DNA from 4 places in the Shewanella alkalitolerans genome. Region 4 is predicted to be linked to each of the others. Evidence: predicted binding sites of a transcription regulator. Region 4 holds the regulator's gene; each other region holds the start of a gene.
The links. The regulator sigma-54, encoded in region 4, starts transcription at its own class of promoters, with help from an activator protein. The targets are predictions, from matches to a motif close to GTTGGCACGNNNNTNGNNT.
Positions count from the first base shown of each region.

Region 1: the regulator sigma-54 is predicted to act here: its motif matches at 2,270-2,288, upstream of K0J45_RS04315 (P-II family nitrogen regulator).
Region 2: the regulator sigma-54 is predicted to act here: its motif matches at 1,907-1,925, upstream of K0J45_RS00150 (TorF family putative porin).
Region 3: the regulator sigma-54 is predicted to act here: its motif matches at 2,402-2,420, upstream of K0J45_RS13620 (DUF3192 domain-containing protein).

Region 1 covers NZ_CP080422.1:965,802-969,419, forward strand. The annotation lists gene nrfA (ammonia-forming nitrite reductase cytochrome c552 subunit) at 81-1,481, shown strand; gene K0J45_RS04310 (hydrolase) at 1,539-2,081, opposite strand; gene K0J45_RS04315 (P-II family nitrogen regulator) at 2,334-2,672, shown strand; gene K0J45_RS04320 (ammonium transporter) at 2,685-3,618, shown strand, end outside.
Region 2 covers NZ_CP080422.1:31,587-35,204, reverse strand. The annotation lists gene K0J45_RS00160 (efflux RND transporter permease subunit) at 1-601, opposite strand, end outside; gene K0J45_RS00155 (efflux RND transporter periplasmic adaptor subunit) at 611-1,771, opposite strand; gene K0J45_RS00150 (TorF family putative porin) at 2,196-2,951, shown strand; gene K0J45_RS00145 (DNA-3-methyladenine glycosylase I) at 3,353-3,618, opposite strand, start outside.
Region 3 covers NZ_CP080422.1:3,101,124-3,104,741, forward strand. The annotation lists gene K0J45_RS13605 (Mpo1-like protein) at 528-827, opposite strand; gene K0J45_RS13610 (GNAT family N-acetyltransferase) at 820-1,470, opposite strand; gene K0J45_RS13615 (DUF2789 domain-containing protein) at 1,611-1,841, shown strand; gene K0J45_RS13620 (DUF3192 domain-containing protein) at 1,991-2,362, opposite strand; gene K0J45_RS13625 (hypothetical protein) at 2,511-2,846, shown strand; gene K0J45_RS13630 (Zn-ribbon-containing protein) at 2,846-3,618, shown strand, end outside.
Region 4 covers NZ_CP080422.1:3,914,765-3,918,382, forward strand. The annotation lists gene lptB (LPS export ABC transporter ATP-binding protein) at 1-580, shown strand, start outside; gene K0J45_RS16955 (RNA polymerase factor sigma-54) at 715-2,202, shown strand; gene hpf (ribosome hibernation promoting factor) at 2,233-2,520, shown strand; gene ptsN (PTS IIA-like nitrogen regulatory protein PtsN) at 2,523-2,966, shown strand; gene rapZ (RNase adapter RapZ) at 2,963-3,618, shown strand, end outside.

The DNA of each region.
Region 1 (3,618 bases), 1.6 Mb from region 4:
TAACGGGGTTAAGGGACTAACTTTGGCCTTGGAGATGTTGTGGTTTTTAAGACTACTATAAAAAGTAACACGGAGATGAGATGGTGAGAACATTAACTACAAAAACCTTTGCACTGAGTGCTTTGGTCGCCGCTGGCCTGATGGCTACCGGCGTGATGGCAAGTGACAAGACTGAGCCACGTAACGAAGTCTACAAAGATAAGTTTTCTAAGCAGTACAACAGCTGGCATGACACAGCCGAAAGCAAAGAAGTTGTCGATATGCTTGAAGAAGTTCCTAGCCTGGTTGTGTTGTGGGCAGGTTACGGCTTCGCAAAAGATTACAATGCACCTCGTGGTCATATGTATGCGGTAACCGACGTACGTAACACTCTGCGTACCGGTGCGCCTAAGTCTGCCGAAGATGGCCCAATGCCAATGGCATGTTGGTCATGTAAGAGCCCAGACGTGCCTCGCGTGATCGAAGAGCAGGGCGAAGATGGCTACTTCACTGGTAAGTGGTACAAAGGCGGCGCAGAAATCGTTAACACTATCGGTTGTTCTGACTGTCACGAGAAAGGCTCTTCTAAACTACGTATGTCTCGTCCATTCGCCGAGCGCGCCATGGCTACACTAGGCACTCCATTTGACAAGGCTTCTAAGAAAGACAAGCAGTCTATGGTGTGTGGTCAGTGTCACGTAGAGTACTACTTCGAGAAGACCAAAGATCGCAAAGGTTTTGTTAAGTTCCCTTGGGATATGGGTACAACAGTTGAGCAGATGGAAGTCTACTACGACAACATGGAGTTCAAAGACTGGACTCACGCCGTATCTAAGACACCTATGCTGAAAGCACAGCACCCAGGTTATGAAACTTGGCAGCTAGGCGTACACGGTAAGAACAACGTTACCTGTACTGACTGTCATATGCCTAAGGTGAAGAATGCTGAAGGCCGTAAGTTTACCGACCATAAAGTAGGTAACCCATTCGATCGCTTCGAAGAGACTTGTGCGACTTGTCATACTCAAAGCAAGGAGTTCATGGTTAACCTGACTAAAGAGCGTAAAGTTAAGGTTGCTGACCTTAAGGCACGTGCTGAGTCTCAGCTAGTTAAGGCGCACTTCGAAGCTAAAGCGGCTTGGGATGCGGGTGCAACTGAAGCTGAAATGAAGCCAATCTTAATGGATATTCGTCACGCACAATGGCGCTGGGACTATGCAACCGCCTCTCACGGTGTTGCGGCTCACGCAGCTGACGAAGCGCTACGCATCCTAGGTACTGCGGTAGATAAGGCTGGTGATGCACGCATCAAACTAGCGCAACTGCTAGCAGCTAAAGGTGTTAAGCAACCTATCGCCTTCCCAGATGTTTCTACCAAGGCCAAGGCGCAAGCTGCACTGGGTATGGACATGAACAAGTTGAATGCCGACAAGGCAGAGTTCAAGAAGACTGTTCTTCCTAAGTGGGATGCCGAAGCTAAAAAGCGCGAAGCAACTTACTAATTTCTCCCCCCCTGCATAGTAAAAGCCCCGGTTATCCGGGGCTTTTTTATATCTTCACTACTTTATCATCTTCAGCAGGGCCCTGAATCTGTCGCCACTGGCCTCTGCCTGCAGCTCAAACAGCAAAGACTCGCTGTTGGTCAGCAAGGCGCCGTGCTGGGTCATCATCTCACAGCCTAATTGCTTATTGGCCTCGGTTCGCGAAGAGACGGCATCGGTCACCAAGTGCACCTCATATTCGTTGTCCAGCAGATCCCGGCAGGTCTGATAGACGCAGATGTGAGTCTCTATGCCGGCGAGCAATACCTTGTGCCTGCCATACTGCAGCAGTGCCTGTCTGAAGGGCTCGGCGTGCCAGCCGCTAAAGTGAGCCTTAGGGATAGGCTGATAATGAGGCGTAAGCAGCTCGGCCAATGCCGGGCTGGTGGCCCCCAGCTTATCGGGTAGCTGCTCAAGCCAGACGACAGGGATATCAAACAGCTCGGCCGCCTTTATCAGTGTGGTGAGCCGGGTTTCCAGTTCCTCTGCCTGGTGCATCAGGGTCGCCAGCTTTCCCTGGACATCGACGATGACGAGTACACATTCCTGTGGTTGCAACATAGGGCGCTCCTCTATGGGTGATGACTCCATCATACCCGGATAATTTCGCCACCCAATTCGTCATAAGTCGAATAGGCGACTGCGCTATTTTTGTGCGCTCGGTGCATAGTCGCACCTAATTGGTGCATTTATATGCAGCATGAAGGACGCTGCTATTACTAAGTTTATGAATGTTAAGGTTTTGTAATATTGGCCTGATGATTGAATTGCCTTTGGCATCAGCAAGAATACTAAGATGAGTCGGAGGCGGTAATGAAATTAATCAGCGCAATAATCAAGCCATTCAAACTCGATGATGTGCGAGAAGCCATTGCAGGGTTGGGGATTGAGGGGATGACGGTGACCGAGGTGAAGGGGTTCGGACGTCAGAAAGGCCATACAGAGCTCTATCGTGGCGCCGAATACCAGGTGGATTTTCTGCCTAAGGTCAAACTGGATATCGCCACTAAGGCTGAAAACGTCGATCACCTTATCGAGTCCATCGTCGCGGCGGCGCATACGGGCAAGATAGGCGACGGCAAGATTTTCGTGACGGATCTCGATCAGGTGATCCGTATCCGTACCGGCGAACTCGATAACGAAGCACTTTAAGGGGGAATTCCAATGGAAGAGTTAGTAACACTAGGTGCGACAGTATCTGAGTTGAAGTTTGCTCTCGACACCTTTTATTTCTTGATCTCTGGCGCGCTGGTGATGTGGATGGCGGCCGGGTTTGCCATGTTGGAAGCGGGTCTGGTGCGCTCTAAGAACACCACAGAGATCTTAACCAAGAACGTCTGTCTCTATTCTATCGCCTGTATCATGTATCTGGTGGTGGGTTACAACATCATGTACGTGGATAACGCCGAGGGTGGCTGGTTACCATCGTTCGCCAGCCTCATTGGTGCTCAGGCAAGCGATGCCGACCACGCGCTGGAATCGGATTTCTTCTTCCAGGTGGTGTTTGTGGCGACCGCTATGTCTATCGTCTCGGGCGCCGTTGCCGAGCGTATGAAGCTGTGGGCCTTCCTTATCTTCTCTGTGGTAATGACTGGGGTTATCTATCCAGTTGAAGGTTACTGGACCTGGGGCGGCGGTTTCCTCTCTGAGGCTGGGTTTGTCGACTTCGCCGGTAGTGGCATAGTACACATGGCGGGCGCGGCTGCGGCTATCTCGGGTGTCTTGTTACTCGGCGCTCGTAAGGGCAAGTATGGCCCTAACGGTCAGGTGAATCCTATCCCTGGTTCTAACCTGCCGATGGCAACCTTAGGTATGTTCATCCTGTGGATGGGTTGGTTCGGCTTTAACGGTGGCTCTCAGCTGCTGGTGTCTGATGCCGAGAACGCGTCGGCGGTGGCGAAGATCTTCGTTAACACTAACTCTGCAGCCGCCTTCGGCGCTGTCTCTGCCCTAGTGGTGTGCAAGATGGTATGGGGTAAGGCGGACTTGACCATGATCTTAAACGGCGCCTTGGCGGGCCTGGTGGCGATCACCGCAGATCCTTTGTCGCCATCGCTGCCTCTTGCCGGAGTTATCGGCATGGTGGCCGGCGGTCTGG
Region 2 (3,618 bases), 640 kb from region 4:
GGCTGGTGAGGTTGTATTGCGTCAGCTTGAGCGGGTCTAGCCATATACGCATGGCGTACTGGGCACCGAACAGCTGGATCTCACCCACACCGGGTACACGACTCATAGGGTCTAAGATGTTAGAGCCCACATAGTCGGAGATATCATTCTTCTCCAGCGAGCCATCCTGGGACACGAAGCCTAATACCATCAAGAAACCCGAGCTGGATTTGTTGACCTTAACCCCTTGCGCCTGCACCTCTTGCGGTAGCAGAGGCATCGCCAGCTGCAACTTGTTCTGCACCTGAACCTGGGCGATATCGGGATCGGCCTCGGCATTGAACGTCAGGGTGATCTGCGCATTACCAAAGCTGTCACTGGTGGACGAGATGTAACGCAGATGGTCGATACCCGTCATGCGCTGCTCGATCACCTGGGTCACAGTGTCTTCCATGGTCTTGGCAGACGCACCCGGATAGATGGCGTTAATCACCACGGTCGGCGGCGCAATACTCGGGTACTGCGACACGGGAAGCTTCATGATAGAGAGCACCCCGGCCAACATAACAATAATTGCAATCACCCAGGCAAAGATAGGGCGATCGATGAAAAAACGAGCCATAACTTTACCTTACTTCTGTGGTTGCTTGTCTGATTGCATCTCGCTGAGTGGTTTACCCACCACAGGGGCGCCCGGACGTATCTTCTGTAATCCCTCGACAATCAGCTGATCGCCAGCCTTCAAGCCGCTGGTGATGCGCCACTGATGATCGATCACCTCGGCGGTCGTCACGACTCTTGGCTCAACCTTGCTCTCGGCACCAATCACCATGGCAACGGCCTGACCCTTGGTATTACGGGTAACAGCCTTCTGCGGCACCAGAATCGCCTTAGGATCTGTACCCGCGTTCAATACGGCGCGCACATACATGCCAGGTAGCAATACGCCATCCGGGTTAGGGAATTCGGCCCTTAGGGTTACCGAACCAGTGTTCTCATCGACACTCACCTCGGCGAATCTGAGAGACCCCATGTGCTCGTATGCCGTGCCATCTTCCAGGATCAGACGTACATCGGCATTGTCAGCCGCCTGCAGTTGTCCCTGCTTAAGCTTGGCCTTGAGGCGTAGCAGCTGAGCGCTAGATTGAGCGATATCGACGTTGATAGGATCCAGCTGTTGAATCGTCGCCAGTGCGGCGCTCTGATTCGCCGTCACCAGGGCACCGGCAGTCACGGAAGACTTACCGATACGGCCCGAGATAGGCGCCTTCACCTGAGTGTATTCCAGGTTAATCTTAGCCGTGTTAATCGCCGCCTTGGCCACGGTCACGTTAGCCAGCGCCTCTTTGTAGAGGGCATCAGCCTCGTCGAAATCTTGTTGGCTGATAGCATCAGTCTTGATCAAGGCCTTATATCTGGCTGCCTTGGCCTTGGCAGATACCAGGCTGGCATTGGCACGGGCCAGATCGGCCTCGGCACTGACCAGCGCCGCCTTATAGGTCGACGAATCGATCTGATAGAGAGATTGGCCTTCGGTTACCTCGCCACCCTCGACGAAGCCGCGTTCGGTGATGATACCCGACACCTGAGGACGCACCTCGGCCTCAAGATATGCCTTGCTGCGACCCGGTAGCTCAACCTGAATAGCCTGGGGCTGCTCGGCAACCTGAACCACCCCAACCTCCATGCTTCTTGGGGCTGCTGCCGAATGACCTTGGTTCTCGTCCTGGCCACAACCTGTTATCCATAACGCCACACTAACTAACGAGGCAATTTTTACTATTTGCCGCATGAGAACTCCTAATCAAAGCCGCAACAAAAAACACCCATGCACGGGTAAGGCGCTATGGGGTATCTTGAGGAAGCAAAATTAAAAAAAGATTTAGAAACTATTTATCTCACACCTAGCCAAGGTCAACAAGAAGATGTGGGCAGAGATATTGTAAGTTAATGCAAATTTTTATTTTTAATCATGTTTTCTTGTTAAAAAACAGTTAAAAATTGCGTGTTTTCACCCTGTTTTAGCGTTTTTTGTGTCTAAAATGTGATCGCTGTCATCCAGGCATGATGAAAACTAACACCATATGAAACATGGGGTTAATTCAGACCTATTCATAATTGTTCACATCTTTATTTGATCAGTTCATCTGTGCCGATAAGGCCATTCACATCTTGGGCCTATAGTCGCCTCATCAGCCAAACAACAGCTAGATGAGATGAAGATGATGAAGACCTTAACCCAGTTAAAATGCTCGATACTCCTTGGCAGCCTGTTAGCCGCAAGCGGCGTCATGGCCGAAGCGCAAGACACCCAAGTCTTAGGCGGCAATATCACAGGCAAGCTGACCTTTGCCTCAGATTATGTCTTTCGTGGTGAGTCAGAAACCATGGATGGCGACGTCCCTGTCGTGCAAGGCACGCTGGGATGGGGAAATGATCAAGGCTGGTACGGCGGTGTGTATGCCTCCAACATCAAGTTTGCCGATCCAAACCTTGAAATCGTCACCGCTCCCTACATAGGTAAGGCGGGCACCTTCGGCGATTCTGGTATCACCTATGATGTCATGCTCTTCTCCTACCTCTACCCTGGCGCCTCATACTCTAACTACACAGAGTTATGGCTCAAGGTGGGTAAGCAGTTCGGCCGCACTAACCTACAACTGGAAGTGACCCCGACGGTCGATGACTGGTTCGGTGTCGATGGCTGGCAAGGCGTGAACTACGCCATCCATCCAAGCTACCAGTTCGACAATGGCATTAACTTGTCTGCCAGTGTCGGCTATCAGGATCTGGATGGTAACGGCGCCGAAGGCTGGGGTCACTGGAACCTGGGTGTAAGCAAAACATTCGCCGGCCTGAGTTTCGATCTCAGATACCACGGCAGCACAGTGGATGAGAGCCACAAGGTGTACGGTACACAAACCAAGATTTTTGATGACCGAGTCGTTATCGGCGTCAGCAAGAGTTTCTAAGCACAGCAGTTTCCAATCTCTGCACGTTTTGCCAGCCCTCGGGCTGGCTTTTTTATATAGGGATATATTTATCCCCGGTGCTCAGGGATGAGCATAGAGGGGATTTGTACATGGCCAAAAATATCCCCGGTGTCCATGGCCTTTGATGTTCCCGACATCAAGTGGCATTTCCTTCATCCATGAAGGTCAGTGGACAAAGAGGGGATTTGTATAGGGCCAAAAATGCTCCCGACATTTTTTGGCATTTCCCCATCCATGGGGGTCAGTGAGCATAGAGGGAATTTATATAGGGATATATTTATCCCCGGTGTCCATGGCCTTTGATGTTCCTGACATTTTTTGGCATTCCCCCCATCCATGGGGGTCAGAATACTTATCCCAGGTGTTTAGACGGAGCTAGGTTATATCCGGTTATCACCCACGCCACAGGCGAGGATACGGCTGATCTCCGCCAGAGAGCGGCCCGACTGCCCCTGCCATTCATTGAATACTTCCTGCACCTGGGTCAAACCACGTTTAGAGGTAAAACCGGCATCGATCAGTTTGTGGGCCTGAAGATATCCCTTGATATCTTCGGTCAGCAGAAAGGTATCTTTGCCTATGGTGCGCAGAAAATAGGGGCCGGTATTGCCACCCAGTCGGCAGCCCAGGCGTTTCAGCTCGGCCC
Region 3 (3,618 bases), 810 kb from region 4:
TACAGTTAACTTATTGAACATTAATGATATTCAAATATCCGCAGGCGAAAACAGGGTTGATTCCAGGAGAAAGACTCACATGTTTGTAAGCGATCTCTCACAAACTACCTAGCAAATTGTGAGTCGCCTCATCCTTAGCTAAGTTTATTCACCGCTGCGCGAGTACAATCCTATTCACCGGCTCATTCAATGTTTGTGGGTCAAAGGCTCAATAAGCCACTTCCTAGCCGACGCTAAAAAGCTAATGTTTAACGAGTCTGTTATTAGCTCGGCGAGCTCCATTAGATGAGGACTTGTTAGCTGAGAGACTATTAGGTGAAGACTTAGTTAGAGGAAAATTTATTAGCTGAGGACTAATTTAGCAAAGAACTAATCAGACGATTATCGACTAGGCCCACAATAACCTACCAGTAGCGACTTTGCTATTAATGACCTTACCTTTAATGACAAGACGCCGAATATTCAGCCTTAATGCCCAGTCCCATAATGTCCAGGCGCTCAATGTCCAAATTATTCGCGACTGGCCTTTATCGACGGCCGGTTAGCCACTGAGCCAACATCACCCAGTCGGCAAAGAAGCTGTATAAGGGGTACTCGAAGGTTGCGGGCCGGTTTCGCTCAAACACGAAATGCCCTATCCAGGCTGCACCATAACCCAGAACAGGCAGCAGCCAGAGTAGCCAATACTTGGCTAGCACAATGGCCACCACCAGGAGCGCGATCACCGACAGACTACCCCCATAGTGCAGGGCGCGGCATCTGGGATCCCTATGTTGCGACAGGTAGAAGGGATAGAAGTCTTTGAAGCTGGTGTAGCGCTTACTCAATCTCAGGGCTCCGGTAGAAAAGCAGCTCGCCCGGCACCCCGCCTATGACGAGGCGTTCGATGGGCGCAAAATCCATGGAGGAAAACAGATGAGCATGATCATCCTGGGTCACATAAACCCCCACCCCTTCGAGCTCTGGTTGCTCGTCACACCAGCTCATCACAGCCTGGATCAAACGTCTACCTAACCCCTTATGCTGCTCGATCGGTGTGACGGCAATAAACTGCAATATGCCGCATTGAGTGCTGGGTAGATGCTCTAGAATCGAAGATTCTTTCTTCATCAGTGCCTGGGTCGACTGCCAGCCGGCGCTCAGCAACATCTTCAGGCGCCAATGCCAGTATCTGGCCTCCCCCAATGGCACCTGCTGGGTCACGATACAAGCCAAGCCAATCAGGCGCTCCTCCTCAAACAGGCCGATCAATGCCTGCTCCTCTTGCCACAGGGTGTGCAACTCCTCGCGAATGGCACCGCGTAGCTTCTGCTCATATTGCGCCTTGTCTCCCTTATGCAGGGCAGCAATAAAGAAGGGGTCGTCATGGTAGGCGTTATAGAGAATCGAGGCGGCGACGCGTAGGTCTTCGGCGGTTAAATAGACAGCTTTATAGGTTTCGTTAACAGGTGGGGTAGCTGTTGTCATCATTGCTGTTATTCCTTGATCCAGATCAACATGGTCCAATGTAACAAGCTTGTAAAAAAGTGCAAACTTTAATCGATTCGAAACTTTATCAATTTATCGCATACTAAATAGAAGCACCTCATCATCAACAAGCGAGGGATAAGATGGACATCACACAACCGGATCTAGCCACCCTATTTGACCAACTCGGCCTGCCGAGTGAACCCGATGCCGTTGAGGCTTTCATCAAGCAGCATTCCATCGCCGCGGAGATCCATATCGCCGAGGCCCCCTTTTGGACCCAGGCCCAGAGGCACTTTTTAGCCGAAGCCTTAGCAGAAGATGCCATGTGGACAGAGGTGATCGATCACCTCGATGCTCAGCTTCGCACTTAGATAGCGAGGCTTAAACATCCTCTTATGACTCGGGTATCTGGGACTAAAGAATAGGCTTAAAAATTAGGCTTCGAAAAGTCTCACTTGTGAATGGCTTATACAAAAAAGGCAAGCCGAACTGGCTTGCCTTTTTACTAAAGAGTATCCCATTACATGTTGTGGTAGGCCTTCTCACCCCAGCCAACGACGCGATTGTCTGTGATCACGATAGGCGTACATTCATCCTTGGTGGTGGTGCCATCTTCGCGCGTACGCTGGGTACGATAGTAGAGCACGTTGATCGTCTTATCTTGCTTGGTATAGGCCTCGTTAAAATCGGCGGTGCCCATAAGTGTCATCACCTGATCGCGCGTCATCCCCAAGGACAACTTAGACAAATTCACGCGATTCTGCTCCTGCACGCGCTCCCAAGAATTACCCGTGCTCCAGCCCTTGTCACCTTCACCCACATTCAATACACACCCAGATAGCACTAAACTGGTAGCGCCGAAGACCAATGCTGTTATTAATTTTGTTTTCACTTTCACGTCCTGTTTATCTATTATAACTGGATTCAGGTAAAGCAAAGCTTATGCCAAACAGATATATCTATAATTTTCAACAGTTTGAAGTAAGCCCAAGGTTCAAGTGTATGTCTGTCAGGCTAAAAAGTAAGGAATTTCACCAATCATGAGTCCACTAGAACAGGTGCTGGTCGCCGCACGTAAATTGAGTCTGGCGGGTAAGCCTCCCAGCCTGGCATTGATCAAGGCAAGTTTGGGCAACTCGCTGCCCATGCCTATCCTGGTTCAAGGATTACAACGCTTTAAATCTATGTCAGCCGATGAGCAGGCGGCGATAGTGGTAACCACAAGCGCGCCAGCAGCAAATTTCCAAAGCGACGACGCTACGCCAACGCTGGCCCAGCTCGCCGAGCAGGTTGCCAGGCTCACAGCCAATCAACAGGCCTTGGTTGAGCGTATCAGCGAACTCGAAGCCAAATTAAGCAACAAGGACCCCCGCTGATGCACGTGGTGGAACTGAGATTCGAGTGTTTTGACAACACCACTATCACGGCCGCCGAACGCGCGATTAATGGTCTGCTGGAAGCCTACCGGGCCAATGGCCAGGTACTAGGCCGTGAATTTGCCGTGGCCTTCAACGAAGGGGAGTTCAGGGTGCGCCTGCTGCTGCCAGAAAAGAGTAGCTTGGCCAAACGTTTCAACAGCCCCTGGGTCAATTACGCGCTCGAGGAGCTTACCCAGGCTAAGCTGCTGCATCCAAGGGAAAAATATATCGGCCAGGATATCAACTCTGAAGTCAGCAGCACTGAGACGCCCAGCTGGCAACTGCTCTACACCAGCTATGTGCACATGTGCTCGCCACTACGAAACGGCGATACCCTACAACCCATTCCCCTGTATCAGATCCCTGCGACCTTCAACGGCGATCACAAGCGGGTGATCAAGTGGCAAACCGAATGGCAGGCCTGCGATGAGCTGCAGATGGCGGCGGCCACCAAGGCGGAGTTCGCCGCCTTAGATGAATTGAGCCAGTGTGACAGCGATCTGTTTCGCCGTGGCTGGGATCTGCGTGGACGCATCGAATACCTCACCAAGATCCCCACCTACTACTATCTCTACCGCGTGGGCGGCGAGAGCCTGGCCGCCGAGCAGCAAAGGCCCTGTCCTCGCTGCGGCAACACTCACTGGCTATTGGAAACCCCTTTGTTGGATCTTTTCCACTTCAGGTGCGACAACTGCCGCATCGTCTCCAACATCTCCTGGGATCACCTCTA
Region 4 (3,618 bases):
CGTCGGCCTGGTACAGAGCGACAAGGGCCGCATCTTTATCGACGATGACGACCTGACGCTAGACCCAATGCACCTACGCGCCCGCAAAGGCATAGGCTACCTGCCGCAGGAAGCCAGTATCTTCCGTAAGCTCTCGGTGCGGGACAACATCATGGCCGTGCTCCAGACCCGCAGCGATCTTAATAACGATGGCCGCGAAGAGGAGCTGGAACACCTGCTGGAAGAGTTTCACATCACCCATATCCGTGACAGCCACGGCATGGCGCTCTCGGGCGGTGAACGTCGCCGGGTGGAGATCGCCAGGGCGCTTGCCGCCAACCCTAAGTTTATTCTTCTCGACGAGCCGTTCGCCGGGGTCGATCCCATCTCGGTTATCGACATCAAGAAGATCATCGAGCAGCTTAAGAATCGCGGCCTGGGGGTGTTGATCACCGACCACAACGTGCGCGAAACATTAGACGTCTGCGAGAAAGCCTATATCGTCAGCCATGGTAATCTGATCGCCGAGGGCACACCCGCCGAAATCTTAGACAACCAGCAAGTACGAGCAGTGTACTTAGGTGAACAATTCAAGCTATAGTTAATCTTATAATGGGGCCACAGAGGAAAAACCATGCGTTAATTGTGGCTTTAGGCACTATCCGATATATTTGTCCGGCACATATAGCCAGAGCTTTCTCATTTTATAATTAGAAACAAGGGAATAGCAGTACGATGAAAGCGTCACTTCAGCTCAAAATGGGTCAGCATCTCACCATGACGCCCCAGCTACAACAGGCCATACGTCTGTTGCAGTTGTCGTCATTAGAGTTGCAGCAGGAGATCCAGCAGGCATTAGAATCCAACCCGCTACTGGAGTTGGATGAAGAGCAGGAGAGCGCCAGCATCGAGCTGCAAGACGATAGCGTCAGCGACAGCTTCGACAACAAGTACGACGACAAGATAGAGCTGGATTCGAGCCAGGATAATTCAGGGGTCGAGACCTCAGACGCCCTGACTCAAGACTCAATGCCAGACGAGCTGCCGGTGGATACCACCTGGGATGAGGTCTACACCGCCTCACCAAACTCAAGCTCGGGCGCCATGCGCGACGACGACATGCCTTTTCAGGGCGAGACCAGCGAAGGTCTATACGAACACCTGGAATGGCAGAAGAACCTGACCCCTTTTTCCGATAACGACCTGGCCATCGCCACCGCCATCATCGACGCCATCGACGAGCGCGGTTACCTGACCCAGACCTGCGAAGATATTCTCGAGGCCATGGGCGACCCAGAGATCGAACTCGACGAGGTCGAGGCGGTACTCAAACGGGTACAACACTTCGACCCCATTGGTGTGGCGGCCCGCGACCTCAGCGAATGTCTGACGATCCAGCTGGCCCAGTACAGCGACGATACACCGCACATAGCCAACGCCCGCATGCTGATCAAAGAACACCTGGATCTCATCGCCGGACGCGACTTCCGTCTGCTGATGCGCAAGACCAAGCTCAAGGAAGATGAACTGAGGGATGCCATCGCCCTGATCCAGACCCTGAATCCCCGTCCAGGCCTCGCCATCACCGCCAGCCGCGACGAGTACGTGATCCCGGATGTGACCGTCACCAAGAAGAAGGGACGCTGGGTAGTCGAGCTTAACCCAGACAGCATGCCCAAGATCAACGTCAACCAGCAGTATGCCGCCATGGCCCGCAGCACTAAGAGTCAAGCGGATGGCCAGTTTATTCGCGGCCACCTGCAGGAAGCCAAATGGTTCCTCAAGAGCCTTGAGAGTCGCAACGAGACCCTGCTCAAGGTGACCAACTGTATCGTCGACTTCCAGCAAGGCTTCTTCGAATTTGGCGAAGAGGCGATGAAGCCCATGGTACTGAACGACATCGCCGAGGCGGTGGAGATGCATGAATCCACCATCTCACGTGTGACCACGCAAAAATATATGCATACCCCGAGAGGGATCTTCGAGCTCAAATACTTCTTCTCCAGTCACGTCGGTACCGACGATGGCGGAGAGTGCTCTTCAACAGCAATACGTGCCTTCATTAAGAAGCTGGTTGCTGCGGAAAACCAGAAAAAGCCATTGAGCGACAGCAAGATGGCTCAACTCTTGGCCGAACAGGGGATTAAGGTGGCTAGACGCACCATTGCCAAGTATCGCGAGGCAATGCTTATACCGCCCTCGAATCAGCGCAAGAGCTTATAAAACAAACCTGGAAACTGGAGGACTATCTTTATGCAAATAAACCTGACTGGGCACCATATCGAGATCACCCAATCTCTACGAAGCTACATCGAAGAGAAATTCACAAAGCTTGAACGTCATTTCGATCAGATCAATAATGTGCACGTTGTATTAAATGTCGAAAAGTTGCAACAGAAGGTTGAGGCAAAGTTACATCTCCGTGGCGGAGAAGTGTTCGCAACATCCGAACATGCGGACATGTATGCCGCGATAGACTCCCTGATTGACAAACTCGATCGTCAGGTCATTAAACACAAAGAGAAGCTTACTAAACATTAACGATGGAACTGAGTACCATCCTGCGGCCGGAGTGCACCACCTGCGCCACTCCGGGCAGTAAGAAAAAGGTACTGGAGCTTATCAGCGACTTAGCCGCTGTCCAGTACCCCACCCTCTCCTCTCAAGAAATATTTGAAAGCCTTCTGGCTCGAGAGAAAATGGGCAGCACAGGTATAGGCAATGGTATCGCGATTCCTCACGGACGGCTGACTAACATAGATCAACCCGTGGCCGTACTGGTGAAATGTGCTGAACCAATTGCATTCGATGCCATTGACAATCAGCCCGTCGATATCCTTTTTGCGTTATTGGTGCCCGCAGATCAATGCGAGCAACATCTTAGCACCCTGGCCGCTATGGCCGAGAAGCTCAATGATAAGGCGATCATGAAGCAGCTAAGAAAGACCCAAGATGAATCCGAACTCTATCAGGTGATCACCCAATGAAATTGGTTTTGGTATCCGGACGCTCAGGATCGGGAAAATCCGTCGCACTCAGGGTCCTAGAAGATCTAGGCTACTACTGTGTCGACAATCTGCCCTTGCAGATGATGGAGTCCCTGCTGGAGCAGCTCAAGGGGCGCAGCGATCTCGTGGCCATCAGCGTCGATGTGCGCAACATGCCCAGCGAAGAGATCCAGCTGGAAAAGCAGCTGGCCAAGCTCCCCAAAGATACCGAAATCTTAAGTTTCTTCCTGAACTCAAGCGACAATGTACTGCTCAAGCGCTACAGCGAGACCCGCAGGCTACATCCGCTGTCGCGCTCTAAGGTCTCCCTCAAGGAGGCAATTCAGCTCGAGGGCAAGCTGCTCGACCCCATAGCTAAACTGGTGGATCACTATATCGACACCTCTAACCTCAACATCTATGAGTTGAGCGACAAGGTGCGCGAGATCCTGCTGGGCACGGTCGACAAGGAGCTGGTGATCAACTTCGAGTCCTTCGGCTTTAAATATGGCATGCCGACCGAAGCCGACTTCATGTTTGACGTGCGCTTCCTACCCAATCCCCACTGGGAAACTGAGCTGAGGCCACTGACTGGCCTGGATGAGCCAGTGCAGCAGTTTCTGAGCCAGCAACCCCTGGTCAACAAGTTCAT